Regions from separate parts of the Nocardioides sp. Soil796 genome, predicted to be linked through region 3. Evidence: predicted binding sites of a transcription regulator. Region 3 holds the regulator's gene; each other region holds the start of a gene.
What was found. The regulator LexA, encoded in region 3, represses DNA repair genes until DNA is damaged. The targets are predictions, from matches to a motif close to TCGAACANNTGTTCGA.
Positions count from the first base shown of each region.

Region 1 (9,826 bases), on a different contig from region 3:
CGGTGAATGGAAGCTGGAGAACCTGCAGCAGGTGGCGGTGGATCTCTCATGAGTGACGGGAAGAACGAAGCAACCGAGACCACTTTCAAAGCACCGACCGAGACCTCAGTGGACACGTCGGCCGGGGCCTCGATGCCGGGCGAATGGCAGCGACTGCTCCGCCGCAACGCGCTGTACGTCGTGGCCGTGGTGTTCCTGCTGGTCGGAGCGTTCGGCTGGCTGGCGAGCCTCGACTCCGAGGAGGAGGCGCCATCCGCCGACAACCACGCGCTGACTGACAAGGCCGCGACCAGCGAGGTCTCGACCGAGGTGTCGCGGGCGCTGACCGGAGTGCTCAGCTATGACTACGCCGACCCGTCGGTCTCGCAGAAGATTGTCGACAACGTGCTCACCGGTGACGCGCGCAAGGAGTACGACGTACTCCTGAAGAACCTCCAGGAGAAGGCGCCCGGGCAGAAGCTGGTGCTCACCGCCCAGGTGCAGGCCGCTGCGGTCAAGGAGCTCAACGACGACAGGGCCACGCTGCTGGTCTTCCTCGACCAGACCAGCAAGCGGGTCGACGACAAGGAGGCCAGCATCTCCGCCGCACAGCTGTCCATCGAGGCGCGCAAGGTCGACGGCGCCTGGACCATCACCCAGCTCCGCCCACTGTGACTCTTCGCCTCGCTGGTTGAGGAGGCGGCGCCAGCGCCGTCTCGAAGCCACTCCGTCTCGGGGGGAGTGGCTTCGAGGCGAGTCTGGTCTCGATGCACCGCCTCGTTCCTCGGCGGCACTCGACCACCGAAAGACCGTCAGTCGCGCGCGGCCACGTGGCGGCGTACGTCGTCCAGGAACTCTGACTCCCGCACGCCCAGGGCGCTCAGCGGGCTCAAGCGGACGACCTCGCCGCTCTCCGCCCTGGTCACCCGCGGATGGAGGAGGTCACGCAGCTGCCGCTCGCGGCGGGCCACCTCCTTGGGTCCGAGGTGGTCGGCGAGGTCCGTCCCCGCGCACGTGACGACCAGGGTTCGTCCCGGTTCCTCATCGGCAACCGCCACGTCCTGGATTCGCTGCCAGGTCGTGGTGAACCTCGTGGTGCTCGACTCGACACGGAGGCCGTCGCTGCCGACCACCAGCCCGTAGCGTCCCGTCGTACTGCGGCGGGTCTGCACGACGACTGCGATGCCTCCCGCAGTCAGCAGGGTGCCGCACACTCCGAGGCCCAGACTCCAGACCACCCGCACCGCGGTCGTCGGTTCGGTGCGCACCCACTCGCCGGCGTCGGACAGCTCCTTCCGCCCGATCAGGCCGGTCCAGAGGTCACCCGTCCAGACCGTGACCGCACCGACCAGGGCGGCCGCTCCGATCAGCAGCAACACCAGCGCCAGGGCATGGGCCTTGAGGGCGCTCCGGGTCGCCACGCGGTAGAGCGTTCGCGAACCCGATTCCATGACCTGACCGTACCCACGCACGAGGCGCTCGAATCCCGGGCGGTTAGGTCCCGCACTTCGGGGTAGGACGTGCGCAACGGATGAGAGGAGCAGACCATGGGTGAAGTCAATCCCGACCAGGTGCTCGCGATCGCCAAGAAGGTCGCAGCTGAACCACACGCCTACGTGCAACGTGCTCACCACACGGTGGCCAACGAGTGTCCACTGCAACCGCTGGCCTTCGGCATCCTGCCGAGCGCGTTCGTCAGCTCGAGCTATGAAGGGGCGCGCGCCTTCATGGGTACGGCGACGGAGCAGGGCACGGAGGCGACCCTCAACCTGGCCCGTGGCCTGGGCGATGTCGCCCGCGCCTACGGCTCGGCCGAGGCGGTGAACACGGTGAACGCATCGCTGCCAGAGCTGCCACCGACCAACATCGACGGCACCGGCGACTCGACGGGCGGCCAGATCGCCGTTGTCGGGGCGGAGGTCGGGCTGCTGGTGATGTGGTCGTTGACCGGCGCCACCATCGTCGGCTGCTCGGCACTGGCGCCCACGGCCCTCGGCGCGATGACGGCGTGGGCCGTTGTGCAGCCCGACGACGCCGCGCTCTCGCGGGCCTTCAGTGCCTGGGGGTCGGCCCGGATGGATTCGCAGATGGCGAAGAACGAGCTCGCCGCCAAGCTGTCCGGCCTCAACGACGCCTGGCCGAGCAGCGAGACGGCCCGCGAGGCCTACGACAGCTGGAAGCTGCTCTACGACAGCAACCTCGACCTGCTGATCCAGAGCCTCCAGGGCGTCGAGACGACCTTCGACAACGTGGTGGACGCGATCGGGACCTCCGAGGACCTCATGTTCGGCATTGTCGTGGGCACCCTGGCGCTCCTGATCACGCTCACCGCGCTCGAGCTGATTCCCGGCGCATCCGCGGTGATCCAGCCGATCAAGCAGCTGGCCGGTCTGGGGTTGACCCTGGGCACGATCGCGACCGTCATCGGCATCGGCGGCCTGGTCTTCGACCTCATCAAGAACCTCAACGAGCAGGCCAACAATGCCGACGGCTTCCAGATCAACCAGCCGGGCAACCAGGCCCAACCCCACTTCGAGCAGCTGCCCCGGATCGACTGGGCCGCGGACATCTAGGAGAGTGCAGTGATCAAGCCCGAAACCGACATGAAGCGCATGCTGGAGCAGATGACTGCGCAGGTCGAGAAGACCAAGGCCGTGGCAAGGGAAGTGGCCGAGCTGCAGGTCGAGGGTGAGGTGGCCGAGGGACACATCAAGGTCACCGTGACGGCGACCGGTTCCCTGGTCGGCGTACACCTCGACCCGAAGGCCATGCGGATGCCCAGCGAGGACCTGGCCGAGGCGATCGTGGAGGCCTCCCGAGTGGCGACCCAGAACGCCGCGGTCCGCGTGCGTGAGATCTGGGCGGAGAACGGGGTGCAGAGCGACCTCGACGTGGCGTCACTGATCCAGGGGTCCGCCGACGTCGAGACAGACATCGACAAGCGTGTGGACGAAGCCAAGGAGGCCATGCGCCGCCACGGGATCTGAGTCGTCGTCAGAACACGTTGAGGGGCCGGAACTGCACCGAGATGCGAGGTCCCGCGTGCGCCGTCTTGGGCACGCAGTGCTCCCAGGTGCGCTGGCAGGATCCGCCCATCACCAGCAGGTCGCCGTGCCCCATCGTGAACGACACCGACGGTCCACCGCCGCGCGGGCGCAGCATCAGCTTGCGTGGGTCGCCGAAGGAGACGATCGCGACCATGGTGTCCTCATGTCGTCCACGACCGATGGTGTCGCCGTGCCAGGCCACTGAGTCGCGACCGTCGCGGTAGTAGCAGCATCCGGCGGTCTCGAACGGCTCACCCAGCTCGGGCAGGTAGTGCGCACTCAACGCGTCACGGGCTGATCCGAGGACGGCGTGGGGCAGCGGCTCGCCCACGCCGTACGTGTGGACCAGACGCGGCACGTCGACGACCCGGTCCCACATCTCGCGCCGCTCCGCGCGCCACGGCACCGTCTCGACCAGTGCGGTGAAGACGTCGTCGGCGCCGGCGATCCAGTTCGGTCGTACGTCGACCCAGGCGCCACGCGAGAGCGTCGTACGCCGAGCAGGCGCCAGACCACCGACGGACGGCGCGGTGGCCACGTCGAACAGGTTGGCCTGGAACTCGACGCTCATGCGTGCAAGGCTAGCAGATTCATCGAACAGGCGTTCGAAGTCGGGGAAGTCCCTGAACCACCCCCGGAACCTGCCAAAAGCAGTGGGAGCCCGGCCCCGCGATCCCCTAGGTTGGAGCCCATGACGAATGGCTCCGCGCCCGCGGCACGCGTGCAGAACCTGACCAAGACCTACGGCACCGGCCAGGCCCTGATCAAGGCGCTCGACGATGTCACGCTCGACCTCGCCGCGGGGGAGTTCACCGCGGTGATGGGCCCGAGCGGTTCGGGCAAGTCGACGCTGATGCACTGCTGTGCGGCGCTCGACACCGCAGACAGCGGCACCGTCCACATCGGCGAGCACCAGCTCAGCGGCATGGGCGACAAGGAGCTCACCCGGTTGCGGCGCGACGAGATCGGCTTCGTCTTCCAGTCCTACAACCTCGTGCCGACGCTGACCGCCGAGGAGAACATCAAGCTGCCGATGGCGATCGCCGGTCGCAAGCCCGACCCCGAGTGGTACGACACGGTGATCTCGACCGTCGACCTCGGCGACCGGCTCGGCCACAAGCCGAACGAGCTCTCCGGCGGCCAGCAGCAACGCGTCGCGGTGGCGCGTGCCCTGGCCAGTCGGCCGAGCATCATGTTCGCCGACGAGCCGACCGGCAACCTCGACTCGAAGTCGGGCGCCGAGGTGCTCGGGTTGCTGCGCACCAGCGTCGACGACTACGGCCAGACGATCGTGATGGTCACCCACGACCCCGTGGCGGCGGCGTACACCGACCGCGTCGTCTTCCTCGCCGACGGTCGCATCGTCGACGAGCTGCGCGACCCCGACCGGGAGCAGATCCTCGGCAAGATGCAGGAGCTCACCGCCCGCGAGCTCGAGGCCTGACCGACGATGTTCAAGGTCACCTGGCGCAACCTGCTGGCCCGCAAGGTGCGGCTGATGCTCTCCGCCTTCGCGATCGTGCTCGGCGTCGCGTTCGTGTCCGGCACGATGATCTTCACCGACGCGATGGGCGGGGCGTTCGACGACATCATCGAGGGCTCCACGGCCGACGTCGAGATCGCGTACGCCGGCGCGGGCGACTTCGACTCCATGCAGGACAACCGCACGATTCCCGCCTCCGTCGTCGCCGACCTCGAGAAGCTGCCCGAGGTCGAGTCGGCGCACCCGCAGAACGTGCTGCAGTCGGTCTTCATCATCGGCAACAACGGCAAGGTGGTCGGTGGCAGCGGCCCGCCCGGGCTCGCCTTCAACCCGACCACGGCGACCTCGATGAACGGCAACCCGGTGCTGGTCACCGCCAAGGGTGAGCTGCCCGACGGCCCCGACGAGATCGCGATCGACGTCGACGCCGCCAAGAAGGCCGACTACGACATCGGCGACACCGTCACGCTGGCCACCGGCGCCACCCCGCCGACGATGAAGGCGAAGCTGACCGGGCTCGTCGAGTTCGGCTCCGGCGGCCTCAACGGCGCGACCCTGACCGTCTTCGACACGAAGTTCCTCCAGAAGAAGTTCTTCGGCGGCCGCGACGTCTACACCTCCATCTCACTGAACGCCGCCGACGGGGTCTCCCAGACCCAGCTGCGCGACGCCGCCCAGAAGGTGCTGCCCAAGGGAGTCGAGGCGCGCACCGGTGACGACGCGGTCGAGGAGAACCAGGCCAGCCTCGACGAGATCCTGGGCTTCCTGAAGACGTTCCTGCTGGTCTTCGCCGGCGTCGCCCTGGTGGTCGGCGTCTTCCTGATCATCAACACCTTCTCGATCCTGGTCGCCCAGCGCAGCCGCGAGCTCGCCCTGCTGCGGGCCCTCGGCGCCTCGCGCGGGCAGGTCAACCGGTCGGTGATCAGCGAGGCGGTCGTGGTCGGGCTGGTCGGGTCGACCCTCGGGCTCGGAGTGGGCTACCTGCTCGCGTTGTTCCTGAGATTCCTGTTCGGGCAGTTCGGGCTCGACCTCGGGGGCGCCGAGTTCCCGGTCACCGGCTGGACCGTCTTCTGGTCGTACGCCGTCGGGCTGGTCGTCACCACGATCGCCGCGGTGCTGCCCGCCGTACGCGCATCCCGCATCCCGCCGATCGCGGCGCTCCGCGACGACGTCGCTCTGCCCGAGGCGACCCTGCGCAAGCGGATGGTCGTCGGCACCGTGCTGGTGGTGCTGGGCGCCGCGGGCATGGCCGGTGGACTGATCGGGTCCGGCACGCTCGGACTGGTGCTGATCGGTGGCGGCATCCTGCTGATCCTGATCGGCGTGGCGCTGATGAGCGCGCTGCTCGGCCGGCCGCTGCTCACCCTCTTCGGCGCGATCTACCGCAGGCTGTTCGGCAGTGTCGGCAACCTCGCCGCGCAGAACACGCTGCGCAACCCGCGCCGCACCGGCGCGACCGCCAGCGCACTGATGATCGGCCTGGCCCTGATGTCGATGATGTCGATCTTCGGGGCGTCGGCGTCGGCGTCGACCGATGCCGCGATCGGCACGTCGCTGACCTCGCAGTTCATCGTCTCCAACGTGGTGGGCCAGCCGTTCTCGCCCGACGTGGCCCGTCAGGTCCGCAAGCTCGACACCGTCGAGGGTGTGGCCTCGGTGCGCCAGGGCTACCCCAAGGTCAAGGGGAGCACCGTCTACGCCGCCGCGATGCGCGCACAGGACATCAAGTTCGCCTTCCGCATCCCGGTCTCGTCGGGCAACCTTGCCGATCTCGGCCCCGGCAAGGCGGCTGTCGCCGAAGGGCAGGCCGAGGACAAGGGGCTCTCCATCGGCGACTCGGTCACCCTCGACTTCCAGGCAGGCAAGGTGAAACTCGAGGTCGTCGCGATCTTCGACGGCGTCGGCGTGGTGCCCGGCAACTACCTCGTCACCCCCGACACGCTCACCAAGGGCGGCCTCGTGCCGCTCGACTCGATGGTCTTCGTGACCAAGAAGGACGGCGCCTCGACCGACGACCTGAAGGACCAGATCGACGAGATCACCAAGGACCTTCCGACCGTCACCGTCAAGGACCCCGAGGGGTACGCCGACGAGCAGAAGACCCAGATCAACCAGTTCCTCTACATGATCTACGGGCTGCTCGGACTGTCGGTGATCATCGCGATCCTCGGCGTCGTCAACACGTTGAGCCTCTCGGTCATCGAGCGCACCCGCGAGGTCGGCCTGCTCCGCGCGGTCGGCCTCAGCCGGCGCCAGCTGCGCACGATGATCCGGCTCGAGTCGGTGGTCGTCGCGGTCTTCGGTGCCCTGCTCGGCATGGTGATGGGCGTGGTCTTCGGGTCCACGCTGGTGTGGGCGCTGGCCGACCAGGGGCTCACCGAGCTCTCGATCCCGTGGGGGCTGCTGGTCGTCTTCGTGGTCGCCTCCGGGGTGCTCGGCGTACTCGCCGCGGTGTTCCCGGCCCGGCGTGCGGCGAAGCTCGACGTGCTGCGGGCGATCGCCACCGAGTAGCCCGAGGGGGTCGTGTCTCCCGGGACGACCTGCCCCAGCCGAACAGTCAGACTCCGTAGTCCCAACGGGTCATCTTCACCGCAAACGCCGGAGAGGCGGGCGCGGGCGCTGCGACACTCGCGACGTGGACCAGGCCCTCGACTTCACGACCGCGCCGCCGCGCAAGCACGTCGCGGTGCGCGAATACGTGCGCGACCTCATCCACGGCCTGCCCGCCGGGTCGCCGGCGCCCTCCGAGCGCGAGCTGGTGCAGCGGTTCGGCGTGGCCCGGATGACGGTCCGTCAGGCCATCGAGGCGCTGGTCGCCGAGGGCCTGCTCGACCGGATCCCCGGCAAGGGCACCTTCGTCAGCGAGCCCCGGACCCGCGTCGGGGAGCTGCGCAGCTTCACCGACGAGATGAGCAGCCGCGGCCTCCTCGCGGAGTCGCAGACCCTCGTCGCCAGGCTCGAGAAGGCCGGCCCCGGCGTGGCGCGCGCGCTGACGATCAGTGAGGGCGACGCCGTGATCCGCTGGCAGCGGCTGCGGCGTGCCGACGGCGAGACGATGTGCATCGAGAACGCCTACCTCTCCGAGGTGCTGCTGCCCGGCTTCCTGCAGGCCGCACTGCCGGTGAGCCTCTACGCCGAGCTCGAGGACCGCGGCCTGCGTCCGACCTGGGCCGAGGACTCCGTCAGCGCCGCGATCGCCACGGCCGAGGAGTCCGACCTGCTCGGCATCGCCGCCGGATCGCCGGTGCTGCGCGTGGCGCGGCGGGCGTTCATGGACGACAAGGCGGTCGAGGTCTCACGCTCGACCTACCGCGCCGACCGCTTCACCCTCTGGGTCCAGTTCGCCGCCCACTGACCTGTCGACAGTTCACGTCGACCCGTCGCCAGTTCACGTCGACCTGTCGCCAGTTCACGCGGCGCACAGAAACTCACGACGGGTCGACCAGAACTCACGACAGGTCGATCAATGCCGGGTCGGGAGTGGCAACGGCAATAGGCTGCGCCGCATGAGCCTCCTCCTCGAAGTCGCGATCCGCAGTGAGCGCGACGTGATGGGAGCCCAGGAAGGCGGAGCCGACCGGCTGCTGCTGGCCGACGCCAACGGGCGTTCGCCCGACCTCACCGCCGCCTCCGTGGCGCTGCGTGAGGCCGACATCCCGGTGCGCATCGTGCTGCGCCTCAACGACTCGTTCACCACCACCGGCGGCGAGTTCACCCGCCTGGTCGGCCTCGCCCAGGAGTACGTCGCACTGGGCGCCGAGGGTGTCGCGTTCGGGTTCCTCGACGCCGACCTCGACATCGACGAAGCCACCTGCCGAGCGCTCGCCGAGTCACTCGAGGGCGTGCCGTGGACGTTCCACGACGCGGTCGACTCGGGACTCGACACCCGCCGCGTCTGGCGCTCGCTTCTCCAGCTGCCCGGCCTGGACGGCGTACTCACCTCGGGATCGCCGCAGGGTCTCGGCGTCGGGTACGACGACCTGCTGGCCACCGCCCAGGCGGACGAACGGGCGGCGGCGCTGATGCTGCCCGGTCAGGGCCTGTTGCCCGAGCATGTGCCGTGGCTGGCCCGCGCGGGGGTCACCAAGTTCCACATCGGCATCCAGGCTCGCCCCGGTGCGTCGTACAAGTCGTACGTCGACTCCGGTCACGTCCGCTCGTGGCGGCTCCTGCTCGACTCCTGAATCGGGGCGGGCGACTCGACCGGGCAGAACCCAGACGATTTCGATGGTGGGTCAGGCGTCGAGCGCGGGCAGGTCGTCGGCGTCGACGATGCGGTAGGCATACCCCTGCTCCGCGAGGAACCGCTGCCGGTTCTGCGCGAAGTCCGCGTCGACCGTGTCGCGCGAGACGATCGTGTAGAAGTGAGCGGACTTGCCCTCCGACTTGGGGCGCAGCAGCCGGCCGAGGCGCTGGGCCTCCTCCTGGCGTGACCCGAAGGACCCGGAGACCTGGATGGCGACCTCCGCCGAGGGCAGGTCGATGGAGAAGTTGGCGACCTTCGAGACCACCAGCAGCCCGATCTCGCCGGACCGGAAAGCCTCGAACAACCGCTGCCGTTCACGCACGGTCGTCTCACCCTTGATCACCGGTGCGTCGAGGGCCGCGGCGAGCTCGTCGAGCTGGTCGATGTACTGCCCGATCACCAGCGTGGGTTGGCCGGAGTGCTGCTGGACCAGCTGCTTGACCACGTCGATCTTGTGGTGCGTGCACGCGGCCAGCCGGTAGCGCTCCTCCGGCTCCGCGACCGCATAGGCCATCCGCTCGGCAGACGGCAGCGTCACCCGCACCTCGACGCAGTCGGCCGGCGCGATGTAGCCCTGCGCCTCGATGTCCTTCCACGGCGCGTCGAAGCGCTTCGGCCCGATCAGCGAGAACACGTCGCCCTCGCGGCCGTCCTCACGCACCAGCGTGGCGGTGAGGCCCAGGCGTCGCCGGGCCTGCAGGTCGGCGGTCATGCGGAAGATCGGCGCGGGAAGGAGGTGCACCTCGTCGTACACGACCAGGCCCCAGTCGCGCGCGTCGAGCAGCTCGAGGTGCGGGTAGGCGCCCTTCCGCCGCAGCGTGAGCACCTGGTACGTCGCGATGGTGACCGGCCGGATCTCCTTGACGGCGCCGGAGTACTCGCCGATCTCGTCCTCGGTCAGGGTCGTCCGCCGGACCAGCTCGTCCTTCCACTGCCGCGCGGACACTGTGTTGGTGACCAGGATCAGCGTGGTCGCCTGCGCGTGGCCCATTGCCGCGGCACCGACGATCGTCTTGCCCGCACCACAGGGGAGCACGACGACACCGGAGCCGCCGTGCCAGAACGACTCGG
Region 1 is NZ_LMSQ01000018.1:422,803-432,628, reverse strand. It holds gene ASH02_RS13495 (nuclear transport factor 2 family protein) at 1-52, shown strand, start outside; gene ASH02_RS13490 (hypothetical protein) at 49-654, shown strand; gene ASH02_RS13485 (hypothetical protein) at 792-1,430, opposite strand; gene ASH02_RS13480 (hypothetical protein) at 1,527-2,552, shown strand; gene ASH02_RS13475 (YbaB/EbfC family nucleoid-associated protein) at 2,562-2,966, shown strand; gene ASH02_RS13470 (alpha-ketoglutarate-dependent dioxygenase AlkB) at 2,974-3,597, opposite strand; gene ASH02_RS13465 (ABC transporter ATP-binding protein) at 3,718-4,470, shown strand; gene ASH02_RS13460 (ABC transporter permease) at 4,477-7,020, shown strand; gene ASH02_RS13455 (GntR family transcriptional regulator) at 7,145-7,864, shown strand; gene ASH02_RS13450 (copper homeostasis protein CutC) at 8,016-8,693, shown strand; gene ASH02_RS13445 (DNA repair helicase XPB) at 8,745-9,826, opposite strand, start outside.
Region 1: the regulator LexA is predicted to act here: its motif matches at 3,620-3,635, upstream of ASH02_RS13470 (alpha-ketoglutarate-dependent dioxygenase AlkB).

Region 2 (9,826 bases), on a different contig from region 3:
ACCTGCACCTGATCAACGGCCTCTACGACGCCAACCGATCGGGGGCACCCGTCCTCGCCCTGGCCTCCCACATCCCGAGCCGCCAGATCGGCAGCGGCTACTTCCAGGAGACCCACCCGGACCGGATCTTCACCGAGTGCTCGGTCTACTCCGAGCTGGTCAGCACCACCGACCAGGCGCCCCGCGTCGTCCGCGACGCGATCCAGCACGCAGTCGCCAGGCGCGGCGTCGCGGTGGTGACGCTCCCCGGAGACGTCGCCGATCTGGAGGCGTCGGCCCCGACGCCGTCCTGCCGTCCCGTCGAGCCGGGAGCGCTGCACCCCGCGCCGGAGAGCGTGCGGCGGCTCGCGGACGCGATCAACAAGGCCGACAAGGTGGCGATCTTCGCCGGCGCCGGCGTGCAGGGCGCCCACGACGAGGTGATCGAGCTGGCCGCGAGGATCAACGCACCGATCGGCCACTCGCTGCGCGGCAAGGACTTCATCCAGTTCGACAACCCCTTCGACATCGGGATGACCGGGCTGCTCGGCTACGGCGCCGCGGCCGAAGGCATCGAGGACGCCGACCTGCTGCTCCTGCTGGGCACCGACTTCCCCTACGACCAGTTCCTCCCGGACACCCCCACCGCCCAGGTCGACCGGGCCGCCGAGCACATCGGGCGCCGTACCGAGGTCGCCGTACCCGTCCACGGCGACGTCCTGCCCACCCTCGCCGCGCTGCTGCCGCTGGTCGAGGCGAAGAAGAGCGACCGGTTCCTCACCCGGATGCTCAAGAAGCACGACAAGCTGATGAACAAGGCCGTCAGCGCGTACACCCGCAAGGTCGACAAGCTCGTGCCGATCCACCCGGAGTACGCCGCGTCCGTGCTCGACGACGTGGCCGACGAGGACGCGATCTTCACCGCCGACACCGGCATGTGCAACGTGTGGACCGCGCGCTACATCCGGCCCCTGGGCACTCGCCGGCTGATCGGCTCCTACCTCCACGGATCCATGGCGAACGCGCTGCCCCACGCGATCGGCGCCCAGATGAGCCATCCCGACCGGCAGGTCATCTCCGTGTCCGGCGACGGCGGACTGTCCATGCTGCTGGGCGAGCTGGTCACCGCGGCGGCGTTGAAGATCCCGATCAAGGTCGTGCTGTTCAACAACTCGACGCTCGGCATGGTGAAGCTGGAGATGCTGGTCGACGGGCTGCCCGACTTCGGGGTCGACGTCCCCGACACCAACTACGCGGCGGTCGCGCAGGCGATGGGCTTCCACGCCCAGCGGGTCGTGCAGCCGACCGACCTCGAGGAGGCCTACCGGGCCGCGTTCGCGCACGACGGGCCGGCGCTCGTCGAGATCATCACCGACCCGCAAGCCCTGTCCCTGCCGCCCAAGATCACCAGCGAGCAGGTCTTCGGCTTCGCCACGGCGATGTCGAAGATCGTGCTCAACAAGGGTGCGGGCGAAGCGGTCAGCATGGCGCGCAGCAACATGCGCAACCTGCCCCGCCGCTGATCCTGGTCAGCGTCCGCCCAGCCCGGTGTAACGCGGGGTTATGGTCGCTCCACACGCGTTCTGACACGGGCGAACCGTCAACAGCACCGCGCCAGTGCCGCCGTACAGGCTCTGGACAGACGTGGTCACGCGCGGCAAGGTGCCAAGCATGCGCATCCTCCTCGGAACCCTCGCCCTGGTCGTCAGCTCGCTTCCGTTCGGTACGCCGGCCGTGGCCGCCGCCCCGCACGATCGCGGGCACTCGGAGCCCACGTGGAGCGAGTCAGTCGTCGACGCCGACCAGAGCTTCCGTGGCCTCGACGCGGTCGACGACCGGACGGCGTGGGTCAGTGGCGGCAGCCTGACCGACGGCGGGCCGGGCAAGGTCTTCCGCACGACCGACGCCGGCGAGTCCTGGCAGGACGTCAGCCCGCCCGGCACCGAGGGACTGGGCTTCCGCGACGTCGAGGCGAGCAGCGCCAGGACCGCTTCCGTGCTGGCGATCGGGCCCGGCGAGGCGTCCCGGATCTACCGCACCACCGACGGTGGGACGACCTGGACCGAGACCTTCCGCAACACCGAGGAGACCGCGTTCTACAACTGCATGGACTTCTATCCCGGCGGCAAGCGTGGCCTCGCGGTAAGCGACCCGGTCGACGGCAAGTTCCGCATCATCGGCACGCACGACGGCGGCCGGTCATGGCAGGTGATGTCCGACCGTGGCATGCCCGACTCGACCGGTGAGTTCAACTTCTCCGCCAGCGGTGACTGCCTGGTGATCAACGGCCGCCACGCCTGGTTCGGCTCGGGCGGCAGCATCTCCCGGGTCTTCCACTCGACCGACTTCGGGCGCACCTGGGAGGCCACCGACTCCACGATCCCGGCCGGCGAGGCGGCAGGCGTCTTCGGCCTGGCCTTCCGTACGCCGGGCGAGGGCCTGGCCGTCGGCGGCGACTTCTCCGCAACCGACAACGGTGTCGACGCCACGGCGGTCACCACGCGACGCGGCGACTGGCGCGGTGCCGGCGATCTGGCCCACCTCGGCGAGGACGCCGCGTGGATCCAGGGCCGTCACCACACCGTCGTGGTGGTGGGTGAGTCCGGTGACGTCGCGGGCAGCAGCATCAGCCTGGACGGTGGCCTCAACTGGGAGCGCTTCTCCGAAACCGGTTTCCACACCCTCGACTGCGTGCGTCGTACGTGCTGGGCGGCCGGAGGCAACGGCCGGGCCGCCACCCTGCACCTGCGCTGACTCCCCGGAACTCAGACCGTGCGAGCGGTCAGCGTCGGCTGAACCAGCGCCGGCGGCGCGGGGCTTCCGGCACGGGGTGCAACAGGGCGGAGCCCAGCACGCGGGCGACTTCCGGCACCCCGGAGACGGTGACCGCCTCGTTGGCCAGGTCGTGACCGTGCAGCCACCAGTGGACGTCGACGGCAGGGCCCTCGACCACGACGGCGGGCGCCTCAGGGGACACGAGCCGCATCTCGGCTGGCATGCCGTTCTCGGGCCAGCTCAGACCGACGTGCCACGCCTCCCCCGTGTCGCTGGTCCGGATCTCGACGATCTCGGGCAGCCACTGGACCTCGGCCTCCGGAGCTGACCAGTGCCCGAGCGCCCGGTCGATGCCGTCGGCGGCCACCTCTGCGGTCAGCGGCGGCGTCGACCGACCCGCGGTCAGGCTCGCCGCGTGCGCGACGGTGATCGCCTCGTGGGCGAGCAGCCTGGCCACCTCGGCCGTCGTACCCGGTCGCCCGAAGTAGTCCAGCGTCGTGTCCGGTCCGGCGGCCCTCAGGGCGGTCTCGAGCCTGCCGAGCTCGGCGGCGATCCCGGCCACCAGCTCCGCATGAACCGAGGGTGCGTCGACGTCGTCGCGGCGGCTCCAGTGGTCGTCCGGGTTCTCCAACGACCATGCCCAGATCTCCAGCGTTGCCCAGTGGTCGGCAACCGCCTGACGCACCGTCGTGGACGCCGGCGGCAGCCTGTCGTCGGGCTGGAGCAGCCCGAGGCTGGCCGCGCCCGCGCGCCCGTGGAGGTCGAGCAGGTCGAGGTGCTCGGAGAAGGAGACGGTCACGTCACGAGCCTAGAGGGCAGCTCAGGCCACGAGCAGGCGCACCAGGATCAGCGTCCCGGCGGCGAGGCACGCGCAGGCCACCACCTTGCGCAGCGCCTCGCCCGGCACCCGCGTCGCCAGGAGGGCTCCGCCGACCGTGCCGAGAGCGGCCACCACTCCGAGCAGGGTCCCGAGGCGTACGTCGACCAGGCCGGTCTGCAGGAAGCCGATCGAACCGGCGACCACCACGGGCAGCTGGACGGCCTGACTGACCGCGACCGCCTTCAGCGGCGCGACTCCCAGCAGGAGCAGGATCGGCACGAGCAGCACCGGCCCACCCGTGCCGGTGAGCGCCGAGCCGAGGCCGACGAACGCCCCGATGCCGACCAGGGGCACCGTGCCGAGCTCGCCGACGTCCAGGTGTCGAGCGCCGGGGAGGAGCTGGTTCACGCCGACGAGCAGGGTCAGCGCGGCCAGGCCGAGCATGAGGGCTGTCGCGGGCAGGCTGGCGCTGACCAACGCACCGAGGAACGCAGCAGGCACGACGCCCACCCCGAGTCGGCGCAGCATCGGCCAGGGCACGACGCCCTGCCGGGCGTAGGCGATGGTGCCGACCACACCCGTGAAGAGGAACGCCCAGGTGCTGGTGGCGGTCGCCTCGTGGACCGACAGATCACCCAGTGCCACCAGGCCCGGCGGCAGCAGGACCCCGCCGACGCCGACCATGCCGATGAGGGCGCCGATGACGAGGGCGAGCAGGCCCAGGGCGACTGCCACGGTCGGTTCTCCTTCTCCAGGTCAGACAGCACACGGAACATGCGACATTACGACGCGATGAGTTCTCGGCTGACTGGAGGTCTGTTCATCCAGGAGCCTCCACCGCACCGGTGTGGCAGGCGAGCCTTGACCCAGGAGGAAACGACATGTCCGAGCTGCTGGTCGACTACATCACCTCACTCGACGGGTACGGCGCGGCCGAGGGATGGCCGGGCTTCTGGGGCATGGAGAGCCCCGAATACCTTGCCTGGCTGGGCGAACAGCCCGAGCACATCCACCTGATGGGCGCCAACACCTACCGCCTGATGCACGGCTTCGCCGCCCAGGGCGAGCCCGGCACCGACGTGATGGCCGACTTCCGGAAGGTGGTGTTCTCCTCGACCCTGAGCGAGCCGCTGGAGTGGGCGAACAGCACGCTCGTCTCGACCGATCCCGTGGAGGCCGTGCGCGAGATGAAGGCCCACGAGACCATGCCGATCGCCACCCTCGGCAGCCTCACCCTGTGCCGCTCGCTGCTCGCCGCTGGCCTGGTCGACAGGTTCCGGGTCGTGGTCTTCCCGGTGATCACCGGCGCCACCGGCCAGGAGCGCATCTACGACGGCTACCCCGACGTCGCGCTCGACCTGGTCGAGAGCCGCACCTTCGAGGGCGGGCTCCAGCTCCTGACCTACCAGCCCCGAGTGTTGGACGGACCTCCCAGCACAGGCGCATGATGCATGGAGGGAGGTCCAGGGATGAGTGAGCTGACGCCGTACCTCTGCGTGGGCGACGCCCGCGCCGCGATCGACTGGTACGTCGACGCGCTCGGCGCACAAGTCGTCTACGACCCGATCGTCATGGAGGACGGGCGCATCGGCCATGTCGAGCTGGCGATCGGTTCAGCCCGCTGGATGATGGCCGACGAGTTCCCCGAGTCCGGCGTCGCGCCACCGGACCCCGCTCGCGGGTCGGCGGTCAGCCTGCACCTGGTCGTCGACGACGTGGACGCGGTGGTGGGCCGCCTGCTCGCGGCAGGGGTGACCATGGACCGCGGCCCCGAGGACTCGCCGCCTGCCGGCCGGGTCGCGGTCTTCCGGGACCCGTGGCACCACCGCTGGTTCCTGAACCAGTCCACGCCCTGAGGCCTGGGCTGATCTCTCCTGCACCCGGGTCGGCCTAGGTGCGTCTGGTGAAGCGGATGGATCCGTCGGGGTGTCGTTCGTGGTGGTAGGCAGGGTCGTGGACCCGGTGGTGATGGTGGCAGCAGAGCAGCACGCCGTCCTTGACGGTCGTCTTGCCACCCTTGGACCAGGCCTCCAGATGGTGCACGTCGCACCACTCGGCGGCCACGTCGCACCCGGCGGCACGGCACCTCTTGTCGCGGAGCCTGATCACCTTGCGTTGAATCGGGTTGTGGAAGCGGGAGCCACGCCCGGCGTCGAGGACCTGCCCAGCGCCACCGAGCACCATCGGATAGATGGTTCCGTTGCACGCCAACCGGCGGGCGGTGGCCGCGGTGATCGGGGTGTCGTCGTCGTAGCCGAGTCCGGCGGAGGAAAGCTCGGTGCGCAGCTGGTCGAGGGTGATCGTCACGATCACCGTGGTCGCATCACCCCCGTGGTCGGGCAACCGGTGCGGATCGACACGCTCCAACAGGTCTCCCATCGCCCGGGCCAACAGCGTGTTGTAGGGCACCCGGCGACCATCAGCCTCCGCCGCCTGCTTGCGTGGCTGGGCGAACGCCTCGAGGTAGCGCTTGAGTCGCTTGGCCACCGCGTCGGGCAGGCGCGCGCTGATGCGGGTGGTGCCATCGCCCTGGGGACGCAGTGACAGCTTCGCCTTCTCCGCGGCGAGCTTGTCCTCCTCGGCCAACCGCTTCGCCTCACGCTCCTCGGCGGAGTCGGGGTCGACCACGTCGGCCAGGTGTCGACCCAGCCGGCGCAATCCGGTGGGATCGAGTCGCTTGGCCTCGGCCAGCAAGGTCCGCTCCGCCTCGACGAGCTGGGCGCCCGAGAGCTCATCGCGGACCTCGTCGAGGGCGTGCGCGATGGCACGGGCCTGCTCCAGGTTCACCTCACCGGCCCCCAAGGCAGCAGCAACCAGGAACCACCGTTGCGCGAGCACCGCGGCCAACGACTGGTCGGCATGGACGGCGCGCTTGTCCAGGTTCTGATCGTGGCTCAACCACGACGCCGCACTCTTCGCGCCCGCATCATCGGCCACATCGCCGGCGACGGCCAACACGCCCAACCGCACCGCAGCCAACTGAGCCTCCGCCGCCACCAGACCCCGCATCAGCTCACGCTTCTGCGGCATCGGCACATACAACGGATCGAACCCCGCCAACTCCTCGATCGCGGAACGCACTGCCGCCAGACTGTCGGTCATCGGGTGCACACTCACGGTCGTCCTCCACAGCGCAGGTTGGTCTTCACTGCGACGCCGGAGGCCCCGAACCGGGACTATCACTCACCGTGGTGCATCTGACCCATCACCCTTCGCCCACGAAGGCCCAGAAACCCGGGCCCGGCCATTTCGGATGATGAAGTGCCCTCATCGTACGCCCGTTCGGAAACAGGCACAAGCCATTCTTCCAGATTCTTCGATGACAAGTGTTTCGGTCACCGACACCCAGCATGCCCGCCGCCACCGACACCTCAGGCGCCAGTGGTTTGATGGAGTGATGGTGATCCATGACGAGATCTTCATAGCCGCACCTCCCGAGCGGGTGTGGGAGCTGACCGAGGACGTCGAGGGCTGGCCGGCACTCACTCCGACCATGACCTCGGTGGGGCTGACCTCTGACGGCCCCCTCGGCCCGGGCTCGACCGCACGCGTCAAGCAGCCGCGACTTCCGTCAGCCACCTGGACGGTCACGGACCTCGACCCACCCAGGCGATTCGCGTGGCAGACCCGCCGCAATGGCGTCCTCATGACCGGGAGCCACGAAATCGAGCCGACAGGGGGCGGCTGCCGCAACCGTCTCTCCCTCGAGCTCGAGGGACCCGGCGCAGGCGCGCTCGCGACAGTGGCCAGACCTGTGCTGCACAAGGCGATCGCCACGGAGAACGACGGATTCCGTCGGGCCGCCGAGGGCCTGAACAGACCGACGTACGTCGACGAGCACCGGGTGGACCTCGACGTGCAGGCCACGCAGGCCTGGCCGGCGGTCGTGGGCTTCGCCGAGCACCTGACCGGGCAGGAGCACGCCCTCCTGTCCCGCGCCCTGGGACTCGAGCCGTCCGCCGGGTTCTCCGTGACCCAGCGGGAGGCACCACGAATCCTGGGCCTGACCGGTCGGCACCGCTTCTCGCGCTACGCGCTCGACTTCCGGCTGGTCGACGTGCCCGGCGGCAGCGAGCTGTCGGCGGTCACGTACGCCGACTTCCCCGGCCCACTGGGATTCGCCTATCGCAGTGCGGTCATCGGCACCCGCGGCCACGTGCTCGCCGTACGCCGGATGCTGCGCAAGATCGCGGCGACTGCGAACGGCGATGTCAAGCACCCTTGACTGACCTACCGCGACACCTGGGCGTGCTCGTCGAGCACGGCCCGCAACGAGGCCAGTCCGCGCGACGCGTGGCTCTTCACCGTGCCCTCGCGGATCCCGAGCTCCTCGGCGGTCTCGGCCACGGAGAGTCCGAGCCAGTGCCGGAGCACCACGACGCGTCGTTGCATGGCCGGCAGCCGCCGCACCGCCGCGAGCAGGTCGGAGCGATCCTCCACCGGCAGCCCGGGCGCCGCCGCCGCGCGTTCCAGGTGATCGACACCGGTGGTCGCTCGCCGCCTCAGCCAGGGCCTGCGTCGGTCGTCGAGATCGGCGTTGACGATGATGCGGCGCGCGTAGGCCTCCTCGCGGCCCGCCTCGCGCACCTTCGACCACGACAGGTAGAGCTTGACGAATGCGTCCTGCAGCACGTCTTCGGCGCGGTTGTCGTCGCCGCAGACGGCGTAGGCGATGCGCCGGAGCCGATCCTGGTGCGCGGCGACGAAGTCGACGTAGGAGGCGTCGCGCTCATTCACGAAAGGTCACCGCGTGCCCATTCGATGAAGGCTGCGAAATCGGGAGCCGAGTCGGCCGGCTCGTAGGCCTCGATCCAGTCGGTTCCGGCGACCACGAACCAGGTCTTCCCGGCCCAGCGCACCTCTGCCGCGGCGGAGCGCTTGGTGGTCCCGGCAAGGACATCCCCGCGCTGGCGCACGATCTCCACGCCCTGCCTCGGCTCCAGAACGTCGGAGCGGTCGCTCGCATACCCGACCAGGCGCGCGGCGAAGTCGGGTCGGCCCTGGTCGTGGGCCGTCACGTCGTCGACCCACAGCTCGAAGTCGTCGGTCCAACGACCGGGCTCGTCCATCTCCCCCACCGTGGCAGTTTCGGCGGTCCGGCTGACGATCACCCACACGACATCGCCCTTGAACGCCTCGGGTTCCATGGGCACCTCGGGCACGTCGAACTCGGCCTCGACGGCGTACGACACGGAGGTCGGGTCGGCGTCGACACCACCAGGGCCCAACGGGTCGATGACGGTGCGCCGTATGACCGCGTCGGGCGCGACCCACAGGCGTCCGTCGGGCGCGATGGCGACCGGTCCGTGGTCTCCGTACTCCTCGGCCCAGCTCGGGATCTCGTCCGTGGTGTAGGCATCGACCCCCCTGACACCGTCCACGGCCTCGACCGGATTGGCCGGCGCCGGTGCCACGTAGTCGGGATCGGGCCCGAGGGTGCCCGGATCGGCGACCGCCGGCGCCCGCTCCCGCCCGACGCCGGACGCCGCAGGCTCCGCGTCCCTTTCATCGTCACCGCCGACCACTGCCGCGGCAGCGCCGCCGAGAGCGACCACCGAGGTGGACACCACGAGAGCGACTGCGATGCGGCGGCGCCGGCGTACGCGTTGCGCGGTGTGCAGGTAGTCGAGGGCTGGGGCCGTCGGCAGGTTGCGCAGCGAGCGCTCCAGCTGGTGGGCGAGCTCGGTCTCTGTGGTCATGCACCCTCGACGGATCCGGGAGCCGTGGCGTTGTCACGGTGGGCCAGATTCTTTTCGTGCGGTTCGACGACCGGCCTGGACATCGCGACCCGCGGCCACCGGTCGAGACCGAGCTCGGCCTCGTGCACACGCACGCGCCGCAACTCGTCGCCCAGTTGGTCGGGGGCGAGCACGCGGAAGCCCAGTCGACGGTAGTAGGGAGCATTCCACGCCACCTCGGCGAAGGTGGTCAGGGTCAGCGCAGTGAAACCGTTGCGCCACGCCCATGTCGCCGCTTCCTCGATGAGCGCGCTGCCCAGCCGCCGGCCGGCATGGTCGGGGTGGACCGACACCTGCTCCACATGGCCCGCACCGTCGACGACATCGACGATCAGATAGGCCACGGGCCGGTCCATCTCGTCGGTGGCCACCCACGCCCGCGCCCCGTCGACGTACCCACGCAGGACGTCGACGGAGAGCGGCTCGTCGTCGGCGACGGCGGCCATCCCCACGGCACGGAACGCCTCGCCCGCGGCGCGTTCGATGGCGCGCAGGAGCGGCACGTCGTCAACGC
Region 2 is NZ_LMSQ01000020.1:354,538-364,363, forward strand. It holds gene ASH02_RS22800 (pyruvate dehydrogenase) at 1-1,502, shown strand, start outside; gene ASH02_RS22805 (WD40/YVTN/BNR-like repeat-containing protein) at 1,651-2,733, shown strand; gene ASH02_RS22810 (hypothetical protein) at 2,762-3,553, opposite strand; gene ASH02_RS22815 (sulfite exporter TauE/SafE family protein) at 3,575-4,309, opposite strand; gene ASH02_RS22820 (dihydrofolate reductase family protein) at 4,456-5,022, shown strand; gene ASH02_RS22825 (VOC family protein) at 5,044-5,430, shown strand; gene ASH02_RS22830 (HNH endonuclease signature motif containing protein) at 5,465-6,676, opposite strand; gene ASH02_RS22835 (SRPBCC family protein) at 6,972-7,799, shown strand; gene ASH02_RS22840 (SigE family RNA polymerase sigma factor) at 7,805-8,311, opposite strand; gene ASH02_RS22845 (hypothetical protein) at 8,308-9,273, opposite strand; gene ASH02_RS22850 (GNAT family N-acetyltransferase) at 9,270-9,826, opposite strand, start outside; gene ASH02_RS22855 (DoxX family protein) at 9,820-9,826, opposite strand, start outside.
Region 2: the regulator LexA is predicted to act here: its motif matches at 6,845-6,860, upstream of ASH02_RS22830 (HNH endonuclease signature motif containing protein).

Region 3 (9,826 bases):
CGCTGCCGGCCAGTGGTAGAGGACTGCGACCCATGCGCATTGCTCCCACGAGAGCGGACCGTTGTGGTTGACGTAGACACCGTCCAGCACACGGAACCAGTCCCGGCGCCGCACCATGCGAGTGAGGTCGTTGTCGGTGCCTCCGCGGGCGATCACCTGACGACGCGAGATCACCCCTGACTGCACCTGCACCAGGTGGCCCCACTCTGCAGCTTCCATCCGTCGAGCGTTCCCGGACCGACCGTGCCCGGCAACCGACTGTCGGGCTGCCTGTGGACAGAGCTCGACGCCGCACGTCGATCACTGCAGGAAATCACGCGGATCCCGCCGAATTCCCTTCAGCGACCGACGTGGTCCCGAGCACATCTGTCGCGAACCGGTCCCCTGCAGTTGGCACGCCTGTCAGAATGGCCCGCGTGGGTGCAGCAGGAAAGCGCGCGGGATCACGGCGGGGGCCAAAGAAACGGTCACTCCCGAACAAACGCGTGCTCCTGCTCAGCCTCGCGATCACGCTCTGCGTCGTCGCGTGGGGCTATCTGGTCTACGCCGCCATCGACTTCGGCTCCGAAGCGCGCGGTGGAGAGTCGCAGGCCTGGGCCTTCCTCGGACTGGCCTGCCTGGGCGCTGCGGCGTGCCTGTTCACCGGCATGATCCTGGTCGGGCGCCTGCTCCGTGCGGCCGGCATCGTCAGCGACCCGGCTCCGATCGCCGACGAACCGACCATCACGTCGTACGTCGACCTGCCGCCACGCATCTCTCCCGGCGGGCTGACCGACGAGGACACGGCGCAGCTGCCGACGATCCCGGCACCTCGCCACCAGGGCGGCAAGCGCGCCGCTCGCTGAGCAGGTGGTCGGCAGAGCAGCTGCCCGAGGACCAGCACCCGCCGCAGCGACAGAACTTAGTTAGGTTAACCTAACTTCATGGTCCCGCCGTCGTCCTCACCTTCCCCGACAACGGCCTGGGGCCTCCTGCTGCGCGGGCTCCGCCGCAACAAGGGCCGACTGGCCGCCGGGTTCGCCCTGCTCAGCCTGTGGCAGCTGTGCGAGACCCTGGTCCCGGTGATGATCGGCGTGATCATCGACCGCGCGGTGGCCACCTCGAGTGTCCGCGGCCTCGTCGTCACCGGCGCAGGCCTGATCGTGCTGTTCGCCGTGCTCAGCTACGCCTACCGCTTCGGCGCCCGCATCGCCTTCGCCGTGGTGCAACGGGAGATGCACGAGATCCGGGTCGAGATCGCGCGCCACGCACTCAACCCGCGCGGCGCCCGCAGCAAGCTGCTGCCCGGCGAGACCCTGTCGCTCGCCACCGCCGACGCCGAGATGGTCGGCTTCATGCTGCGCTCGGTCGGGTTCACGATCGCGGCGACCCTGTCGGTCATCGTGGCCGCCGTGCTGCTGTTCAGCATCGACCTGGTGCTCGGGCTGGTGGTCGTGATCGGCGTTCCCCTGGTCCTGGCGCTGACCCAGGTCGTCACGCCGGCGATCTCACGACGCACCGAGCACCAGCAGGAGACGATCGCCGAGGCGACCGGCGTGGCCACCGACCTGATCCGCGGCCTGCGCGTGCTCAAGGGCATCGGCGCCGAGTCCGTCGCCGGCTCGCGCTATCGCGCGCTCAGCCAGAAGGCGCGTACGGCGAGCATCGCCAGCACGTCGACGTACGGCCTGATGTCGGGCCTGACCGCCGGCCTGAGCGGACTCTTCCTCGCGGTGGTCGCCCTGGTCGCCGGGCACCGGGCGCTGTCGGGCGACATCACGATCGGTGAGCTCGTCGCCGTCGTCGGACTGACGCAGTACCTCGCCGAACCGCTCGGCATGCTCGGCGACATCAGCGCCCACACAGCACGCGCCCACGCGTCGGCACGGCGCATCGTTACATACCTGCAGACCCCACCGCTGGTCGCGGCCGGCGACGCGACCCCGTTGCCCGGCGGTGACCTGGTGCTGCGCGGGGTCCGTGGTGAGGGCCTGGACGGCCTCGACCTCGCGTCGCGCCCCGGCGAGATCCTCGGCCTGGCCGTGGAGGACCCGATCACAGCCGGCGAGCTCGTGCGCCTGTTGGCCGGTGACGTCACCGCGAAGGGCGGCGAGGTGTCGCTCGACGGTGTCACGCTCTCCGAGCTGGCCACCACCGCCCGGCGATCGCGGATGCTGGTCAGCCCGCACCACGTCGACCTCTTCGAGGGAACCCTGCGCAGCAACGTGGATCCGCTCGACCGCCTCGACGATGACTCCCTGGCGGCCCTGCTCGCGGCCTCGTCGGCGTCCGACGTCGTGGCACTCTCGCCCGAGGGCGTCGACCAGCCGGTCAGCGTCGACGGCAGCACGTGGTCGGGCGGGCAACGCCAACGTGTCGCGCTGGCGCGGGCCCTCGCCGTCGACGTACCGCTGCTGGTGCTGCACGACCCGACCACGGCGGTCGACGCGGTCACCGAACACCGCATCGCCGCAGGCATCCGCGAGGCCCGCGGCACCGACCGGCGTACGACGTGGCTGATCACCAGCAGCCCCGCACTCCTGGCCCAGGCCGACCGCGTGGTGCTCGTGCGCGAGGGCCGAGTCGTCGCCGAGGGAACCCACCACGACCTCGCCGGGAACCCGGCCTACGCGGAGCTGGTGCTGCGATGAGCCGCGACATCCTGCCCATTGCCGACCGTCGGGAGACCTCACGCCTCGCGTGGCAGCTCATGCGCCGCCACCCGGTCGCCCTGGCCCTGGCCACCGCCTCGTTCGCGATCGCCGGACTGGCCGCACTCGTCGCACCCTGGATGCTCGGCCAGATCGTCGACGCGGTCCGCGAGGGCGCCCCGGGATCCGACATCAACCGCTACGCGGTGATCATCGCCACCGCTGCCGTCCTGGGCGCGGTCGCCACGTGGGCATCGGTGTCGTTCCTGGCCCGCGCGGGCGAACCGGCGCTGGCCGAGCTGCGCGAAGAAGTGCTCGACAAGGCACTCGGCCTCGACTCAGCGCGGGTGGAGGCGGCCGGCACGGGCGACCTGCTCTCGCGCGTCGGTGACGACGCCCGGGCCGTGGCGAACTCGCTGACCGACATCATCCCGACCCTGGTCAACTCGCTGGTGCTGGTCGGCTTCACTGCGGTCGGCCTGTTCGCCCTCGACTGGCGACTGGGCCTCGCCGGCCTGGCGACCATCCCGTTCTACGTGATGGGGCTGCGGTGGTACCTCCCGCGTTCCGGCCCGTTCTACGCCCGCGAACGCGTCGCGCAGGGCGAGCGCGCCCAGGCGCTGGTCAGTGGGCTCCAGGGGGCGCCGACCCTGCGCGCCTACGCCCTGGAAGACGCGCACGTCGACGAGATCACCAAGCGCTCCGACGACGCGCGCGAGATCACCGTGACCGTGTTCGCGCTCCTGACCCGCTTCTTCGCCCGGTCGAACCGCGCCGAGCTGATCGGCCTGTGCCTGGTGCTCGGCACCGGCTTCTGGCTGGTCCGGGCCGACGAGGTCACCGTCGGCGCGGTGACCGCTGCCGCGCTCTACTTCCACCGGCTGTTCAACCCGATCGGCGCGCTGCTGTTCATCTTCGACGAGGTGCAGTCCACGGGCGCCTCGCTGGCCCGACTGGCCGGCGTCTCGCTGATGCAGCCACCGCCCACGGGCTCGGCCGTGCCACCCGCGTCGCCCGGCCCGCTCGAGCTGCTCGCGGTCTGCCACGAGTACGTCGAGGGCCGGCCGGTCCTCTCCGAGGTGACGCTGACCATCGCGCCGGGTGAACGGGTCGCGCTCGTCGGCGCCACCGGAGCCGGCAAGACCACCCTCGGTGCGATTGCCGCCGGCGTACTTCCCGCCGGGGCGGGCGCCGTCTCCCTCGCCGGCGTTCCGTACGACGACCTCGCGCCCGACGCCCTTCGTTCGAAGGTGTCGCTGATCAGCCAGGACGTCCACGTCTTCTCCGGCACCGTGCGCGAGGCGGTCACCCTGGTCGACGCGTCCGCGGGTGACGAGGCGGTGCGTTCGGCGCTGGCCGCCGTCTCCGCACTGGGCTGGGTCGACGCCATGCCCGACGGACTCGAAACGGTCGTCGGCGACGGCGGACACCCGCTCACCCCCGCGCAGGCCCAGCAGCTGGCGCTGGCCCGGATCGTGTTGGCCGACCCCTGGTTCGTCGTACTCGACGAGGCCACGGCTGAGGCCGGCTCCGCCGGGGCCCGTGACCTGGAGCGGGCCGCACTGGCGGTGACCGAGGGGCGCGGCGCGTTGGTCGTGGCGCACCGGCTCACCCAGTCGGAGTCCGCGGACCGGGTGTTGGTGCTGCACGAGGGCCGGGTCGTCGAATCCGGATCGCACCCGGAGCTGCTGGCCGCCGGGGGAAGGTACGCCGAGCTCTGGGCGGCCTGGTCCGGGGACTGAGTTCGCGGAATCCGCTCACCCGTGGGTGGCCGGTGACCTAGCCTTGTGCGGGCGCCGGGAGGGTGCCACCGAACCGCGAGGGGTCACCACATGTCTGTCCGCACGAGCGTTGCCCGCACCTGTGTCCTGGCCGTGGTGATCTCCGGCGTCGTCGGTGTCGTGGGGTCTGCGTCGGCTGCCGTGGTGCAGACGCCGTCCTCGAACCTCGCCAGCGGCGACTTCGACGACCTGCCCACCGAGGCCACCTGCACGGTGACCAGGACTGGCCAGGGTGCGGCGATCCCCGCTGCCCCTCTTCTCGGGACGAAGTCCGTGGACGCCACCGTCGGCGTGGTGGCCGACGTGCCCGGACGCGTCATCTCGGCAACACCGACCTTCGCGATCACCCACCCGGCCCCGACCAACCTCAAGGTCACCCTGAAGGCACCGAACGGCACGTCCGGCGCCGCCACCTCCGGCTCGCAGGTCTCCGGCCTCACGGGCGACGCCAACGGCACCTGGACCCTGACGATCACCAACACTCCCCCGATCCTGAAGTCCAGCCCGGCCGGCACGCTCGACTCGTGGTCGCTCAAGGTCGTGTACGACTGCGACTGGGACGACGACTCGAGGGCCAACTCGAAGGACAACTGTCCCGAGAAGGCCAACTACGACCAGGCGAACGTCGACCGCGACGCCCTCGGCGACGAGTGCGACCCCGACATCGACGGCGACGGCGTGGCCAACGGCGACGACAACTGCCCCAGCAACGCCAACGCCACCCAGCGCGACATGAACCACAACGGCATGGGCGACTCGTGCGACCCCGACGCCGACTCCGACGGCTACGAGAAGGGCGACGCCTGCCCATTGGCCGCCGCCTACAACGACACCGGCTGCCCGCCGTTGGCCCGCACCGGGACGATCGCCTACGGCGTCCGCGTGAAGCAGTTCAAGGGAGTGCTGCGCTCGCCGGTCAACGCCTGCGTCTCGCGCAAGGTGGTCGAGCTCCGGCGCGTGATGGGGCCGGGTCGTTCGGCGCGAGTGGGCCTGGCCCGCACGTCCACCCGAGGCGTCTGGACGCTGCCCCGCGCCAGGCGCAAGCCCGGCAAGTTCTACGCGCTGATCAAGCCGACATTCCTCACCCAGGGACTGTGCCGGCAGGCCCAGTCGAAGGTGATCCGGGTCCGCTGACGGGTTCCCTGACCCGCCCCGCGACACGTCGAACATTTGTTCGGCCGCTCTCTTGATTCGTTCGAACACATGCTCTACCGTCGTACATGTGTTCGATCGAACGTCTGATCGATCCTCCGCTCCGGAAGTCCGTTGTCGGTGGTCGTCTGTAGACATTCGTCTGACACAGACCACCCCCTTCCCCCGGAGGTCCCGATGAGCACGATGACCCTGAGCCCCACCATCCAGACGCCTGTGCGTCCCGCCCAGCGAGGCGCTCGCAGCCAGGTCCGCCTCACGCAGCGCGGCCGACTGGTGGTCTTCGTCGCGGCGATGCTCTTCGTGCTCGCCGCCGCGGTCTTCCTCGGCACCTCGTCGATGGCCACCAACCACGCCGGCGTCGACCAGCCGACCCGCGCGGTGACGGTCCAGCCCGGCGACACGCTCTGGGCGATCGCCGCCGACGTGGCCGACGACGGCGAGGTGCGCGACATGGTGCACACCATCAAGCAGCTCAACGCGCTCGACTCCTCGATGCTGGTCGCCGGCCAGCAGATCTACGTCCCGCTCGGCTGAGCCAGGACGCCACTGAATTTCTGCAGGTCGCCTCGACCCCGGCCTGCGGATGGGGAAGACAAAGGGCGGGACTCCACCACGGAGGCCCGCCCTTTGCGCTCCCCGAACTCCCGAGACCCGACCCGAGAGACTGCTCGAAAACCTTTGCGACACGTTCGAACAGGTGTTTGAAGCCGTCGGGTTTTGGGGCTACGTTGAAAACCCACCAGGAACAGCACTGCGGAAGGCACCCCGATGGCATCGAAGGACAACGTCGCCGAGTTCCCCGACGGCCCCCCGGACGCAACGGGCCTCACCCCCCGCCAGCAGCGCATCCTGAACACGATCCGTGATTCCCTCGAGCGACGCGGCTACCCGCCGAGCATGCGCGAGATCGGCGAGGTGGTCGGGTTGACCAGCTCGTCCTCGGTCTCCCACCAGCTCAAGGTGCTCGAGGCCAAGGGCTTCATCAAGCGCGACCCCAACCGTCCTCGTGCCCTCGAGGTGTTCCTGCCCGAGGTGCTCGCCGCGCGCCGTTCGATCAGCGCGGCAGACGAGTCGCACATCGACGAGACCGGCATCGGTGACGCCATGCCGGCCGCCACCTACGTGCCGATGGTGGGCCGCATCGCCGCTGGTGGCCCGATCCTGGCCGAGGAGCGGGTCGAGGAGATCTTCCCGCTGCCCAAGACCCTGGTGGGCGAGGGCACCCTGTTCATGCTCGAGGTCTCCGGCGACTCGATGATCGACGCCGCCATCTGCAGCGGCGACTACGTCGTGGTCCGCCAGGAGCAGACCGCCCGCAACGGCGAGATCGTGGCCGCTCTCATCGACGGCGAGGCCACCGTCAAGACCCTGCAGCGCAAGGACGGCCAGGTCTGGCTGATGCCGCACAACGATGCCTACGACCCGATCGACGGCACCAACGCCTCGATCCTCGGCATCGTCACCGCGGTCCTGCGCCGCGTCTGAACCAGCCACCACAAAGGCGTCGTACGCCGACCGCGCGGTCGTCGTACGACGCCTTTCGTGATTTCGTCGCACACCGCACGTTTAGTGACATAAGGTGTCCGCGGTTCCGGTCTCGGGACATCCAGATCGGCGGAGCTCTCCGCCACGTTTGTGTTCGGGGGAACCATGCGCGCACCACGCCTCTTCGCCACCCTTCTCACTGCCAGCGTCGTGGGCAGCGGACTCGTCGCCCTGACCAGCGCCCCCGCCCAGGCGGAAGACCTGAACGCCACCCTGATCACGCCCACCACGGGTGACCAGGTCAGTGGCGACCTGTCGATCGAGGTGGCACTGACCGGCACTGACAACGCCATGGTCACCTTCCGCTCCGGGGCCCAGACCAGGAAGCAGATGATCGCCGACTACACGAACGGTGATCCGGTCGACGGCGTGGCTCGCTGGACCCTGCCGAGCTTCGGCCTCGACGCCGGAACGGTCATCACGGTCGCGCCCTGTGGCACGAGCACACCGTCCACCTGCCTGAGCACGCCGACCGACACGTCCACCCTCGACGTCTCCAACCCCGTCACCTGGGACGCCCCTACCGAACCGGTCTTCGTCGACCTCCGATCCGAGGCCCTGCCAAGCGTGACCGTCCACGACGACGGACCGGGAGAGCTCAACCTCCTCTGGGCGAACCAGGCCCAAGGGCCGGCGCTGGTTCGCGACCAGCCACGGCAGCTGACCGCGTCTCCCTACGCCAACGTCGTCTCGGGGGAGCTCGTCGTGCGCCGATGCATCCGTGACACCAGCGCCACGTTCTACGGGGTGTGTGCCACCGAGAACACCAGCGCGGTCGTGACCGCACGGCGCAGCCTCACCATGCACCTCACCACCGACTCTCTCCGCCTCCTCAGCCCCAATGGCGACGGAATCCTCGACACCGCCAAGGTCACCCTCGACACCGAGGGCCTGCCCGGCCAGAGCGCCACCTGGCAGATCGAGACCATCGGAGGTGAGGCCCTGACGGGGCCGATTCCCGTCGAGCTCGACACCCAGGGCAACGCCGTGATCACCATCGACCCCATCGCGGCGGGCGTCACGCCCACGACCGGCCAGCACCGCATCCGGGTGACCACGCAGGCGGTGGACCACGGCCACGAGTTCACCGCCGACACCTTCACGTCGTTCGAGATCGACGTGACGCCGCCGCGGGTCACCAGCCTGGTCCGGCAATGGGCCACCTTCTACCCGTACGACGACGAGTATCGAGACGAGGTGGGCCTGACGCCCAAGGTCGAGGGCCAGGTGAGTGACGCGAAGGTCGAGGTCCTGAACGCGGACGGCGCAGTCGTGGACACCATGCCCGGTCTGGGCGACCAGGGCTTCTGGTGGGACGGACGCAGGCAAGACGGTCGTACAGCGCCTGCCGGCACGTACCGATTCCGGATCACGCTCACCGACCGGGCGTGGAACACCTCCGTCTTCACCGGCGCACCCGTGGTCCTCTCCACGAAGCGTCTTGTCCGCAGGACCTGGGACCGCACGATCTCTGCGCAGGCCTCCCTCCACCTGAACTGGTCCGGCAGATGCTCCTCGCTGCGCAAGCCCGGGCTGCGCCGGATGACCGGTTCGATCGGCTACTACAGCATGTCCCGCTGCTCCGGCAGTAACGTCGACGACCGGACGGCCCTCGCCCTGCACGACGTCAGGATTCCCAACGCCATCAAGTACCACGGGCTGACGATCAGGGCGTACGGCGGCGCGGTCAAGCGGTCGACCGGCCACCGCGGCACCATCTGGATGCTCAACAACACCGACGGCGCGCCGCTGACCCGACGGGCACTTTCGTCGTCATTGACCTGGCACAGCGGCGGCACCGCCAACACCAACCGCATGCGTTACGCCAACGGCTACGTCTACTGGGCTGTCGGCACGGGGTACGGCCAGCGGTACGACGTGAAGTCGTTCAGGCTCACGCTCGAATATTACGTGCTGGGCTGACCACAGCGACCTCCTACAGGACCTTGGTTGGAGGCCGCTACGACGTCAAGAAGTTCCTCATCAAGGTGTTCTACAAGGTCTTGCAATGAGGCCCGACCGCCCGCAGCGTGCCGCAAATCAATCGTGGGAGAATCGCCCAATGCTCCGGACCACAACGCTGACCCTGACCGCCGTGTGCGCCCTCGCCCTGGGCGGCCTCGCCGCCGTACCAGCGACGGGCAGCACCGACGGAGACCACGAGTTCACCTCGGCCGACGGCCAGCGCGTCGACGACTCCGAGCTCTCGACCGCGGCGCGGCTGGCCGGGCAGGCGACCGAGGAGGTCAAGGGCCTGCTCACCGAGGACCCGGCCGCCCGACTGACCGCCGGCGACCGGCTCTACTACGCCGACACCTTCGAGGGCTCCGGCGAAGAGGCCGGCAACGAACCGGTGGCCCGCGCCTCGGCGCCGCTGTCCCAGACGTTCCGGCTGCACTCGCGTCCCGGGTCGCGTCGCACGATCTACCTCGACTTCAACGGCGAGCAGGTCTGCGACTCCGAGTGGAGCGACGGTCTGCGTCCGCGCTGCTACGACGCCGCGGGTTTCGACACCGACGGCCGTTCCGGGTTCAGCGCCGGCGAGCTCCGGGCGATCCAGAGCACGTGGCGCCGGACCGCGGAGGACTACGCGCCGTTCCAGGTCGACGTCACCACCGAGCTTCCGGACGCGGGTGCGCTGACCCGCTCGGGCTCGGCCGATGCGACGTACGGCGTGCACGCGGTGATCACCCGCTCGACCACGGTCCGCAACCA
Region 3 is NZ_LMSQ01000019.1:453,167-462,992, forward strand. It holds gene ASH02_RS19305 (hypothetical protein) at 1-219, opposite strand, end outside; gene ASH02_RS19310 (hypothetical protein) at 486-845, shown strand; gene ASH02_RS19315 (ABC transporter ATP-binding protein) at 924-2,630, shown strand; gene ASH02_RS19320 (ABC transporter ATP-binding protein) at 2,627-4,372, shown strand; gene ASH02_RS19325 (thrombospondin type 3 repeat-containing protein) at 4,463-5,545, shown strand; gene ASH02_RS19330 (LysM peptidoglycan-binding domain-containing protein) at 5,741-6,100, shown strand; gene lexA (transcriptional repressor LexA) at 6,335-7,051, shown strand; gene ASH02_RS19340 (FlgD immunoglobulin-like domain containing protein) at 7,217-9,034, shown strand; gene ASH02_RS19345 (zinc-dependent metalloprotease family protein) at 9,174-9,826, shown strand, end outside.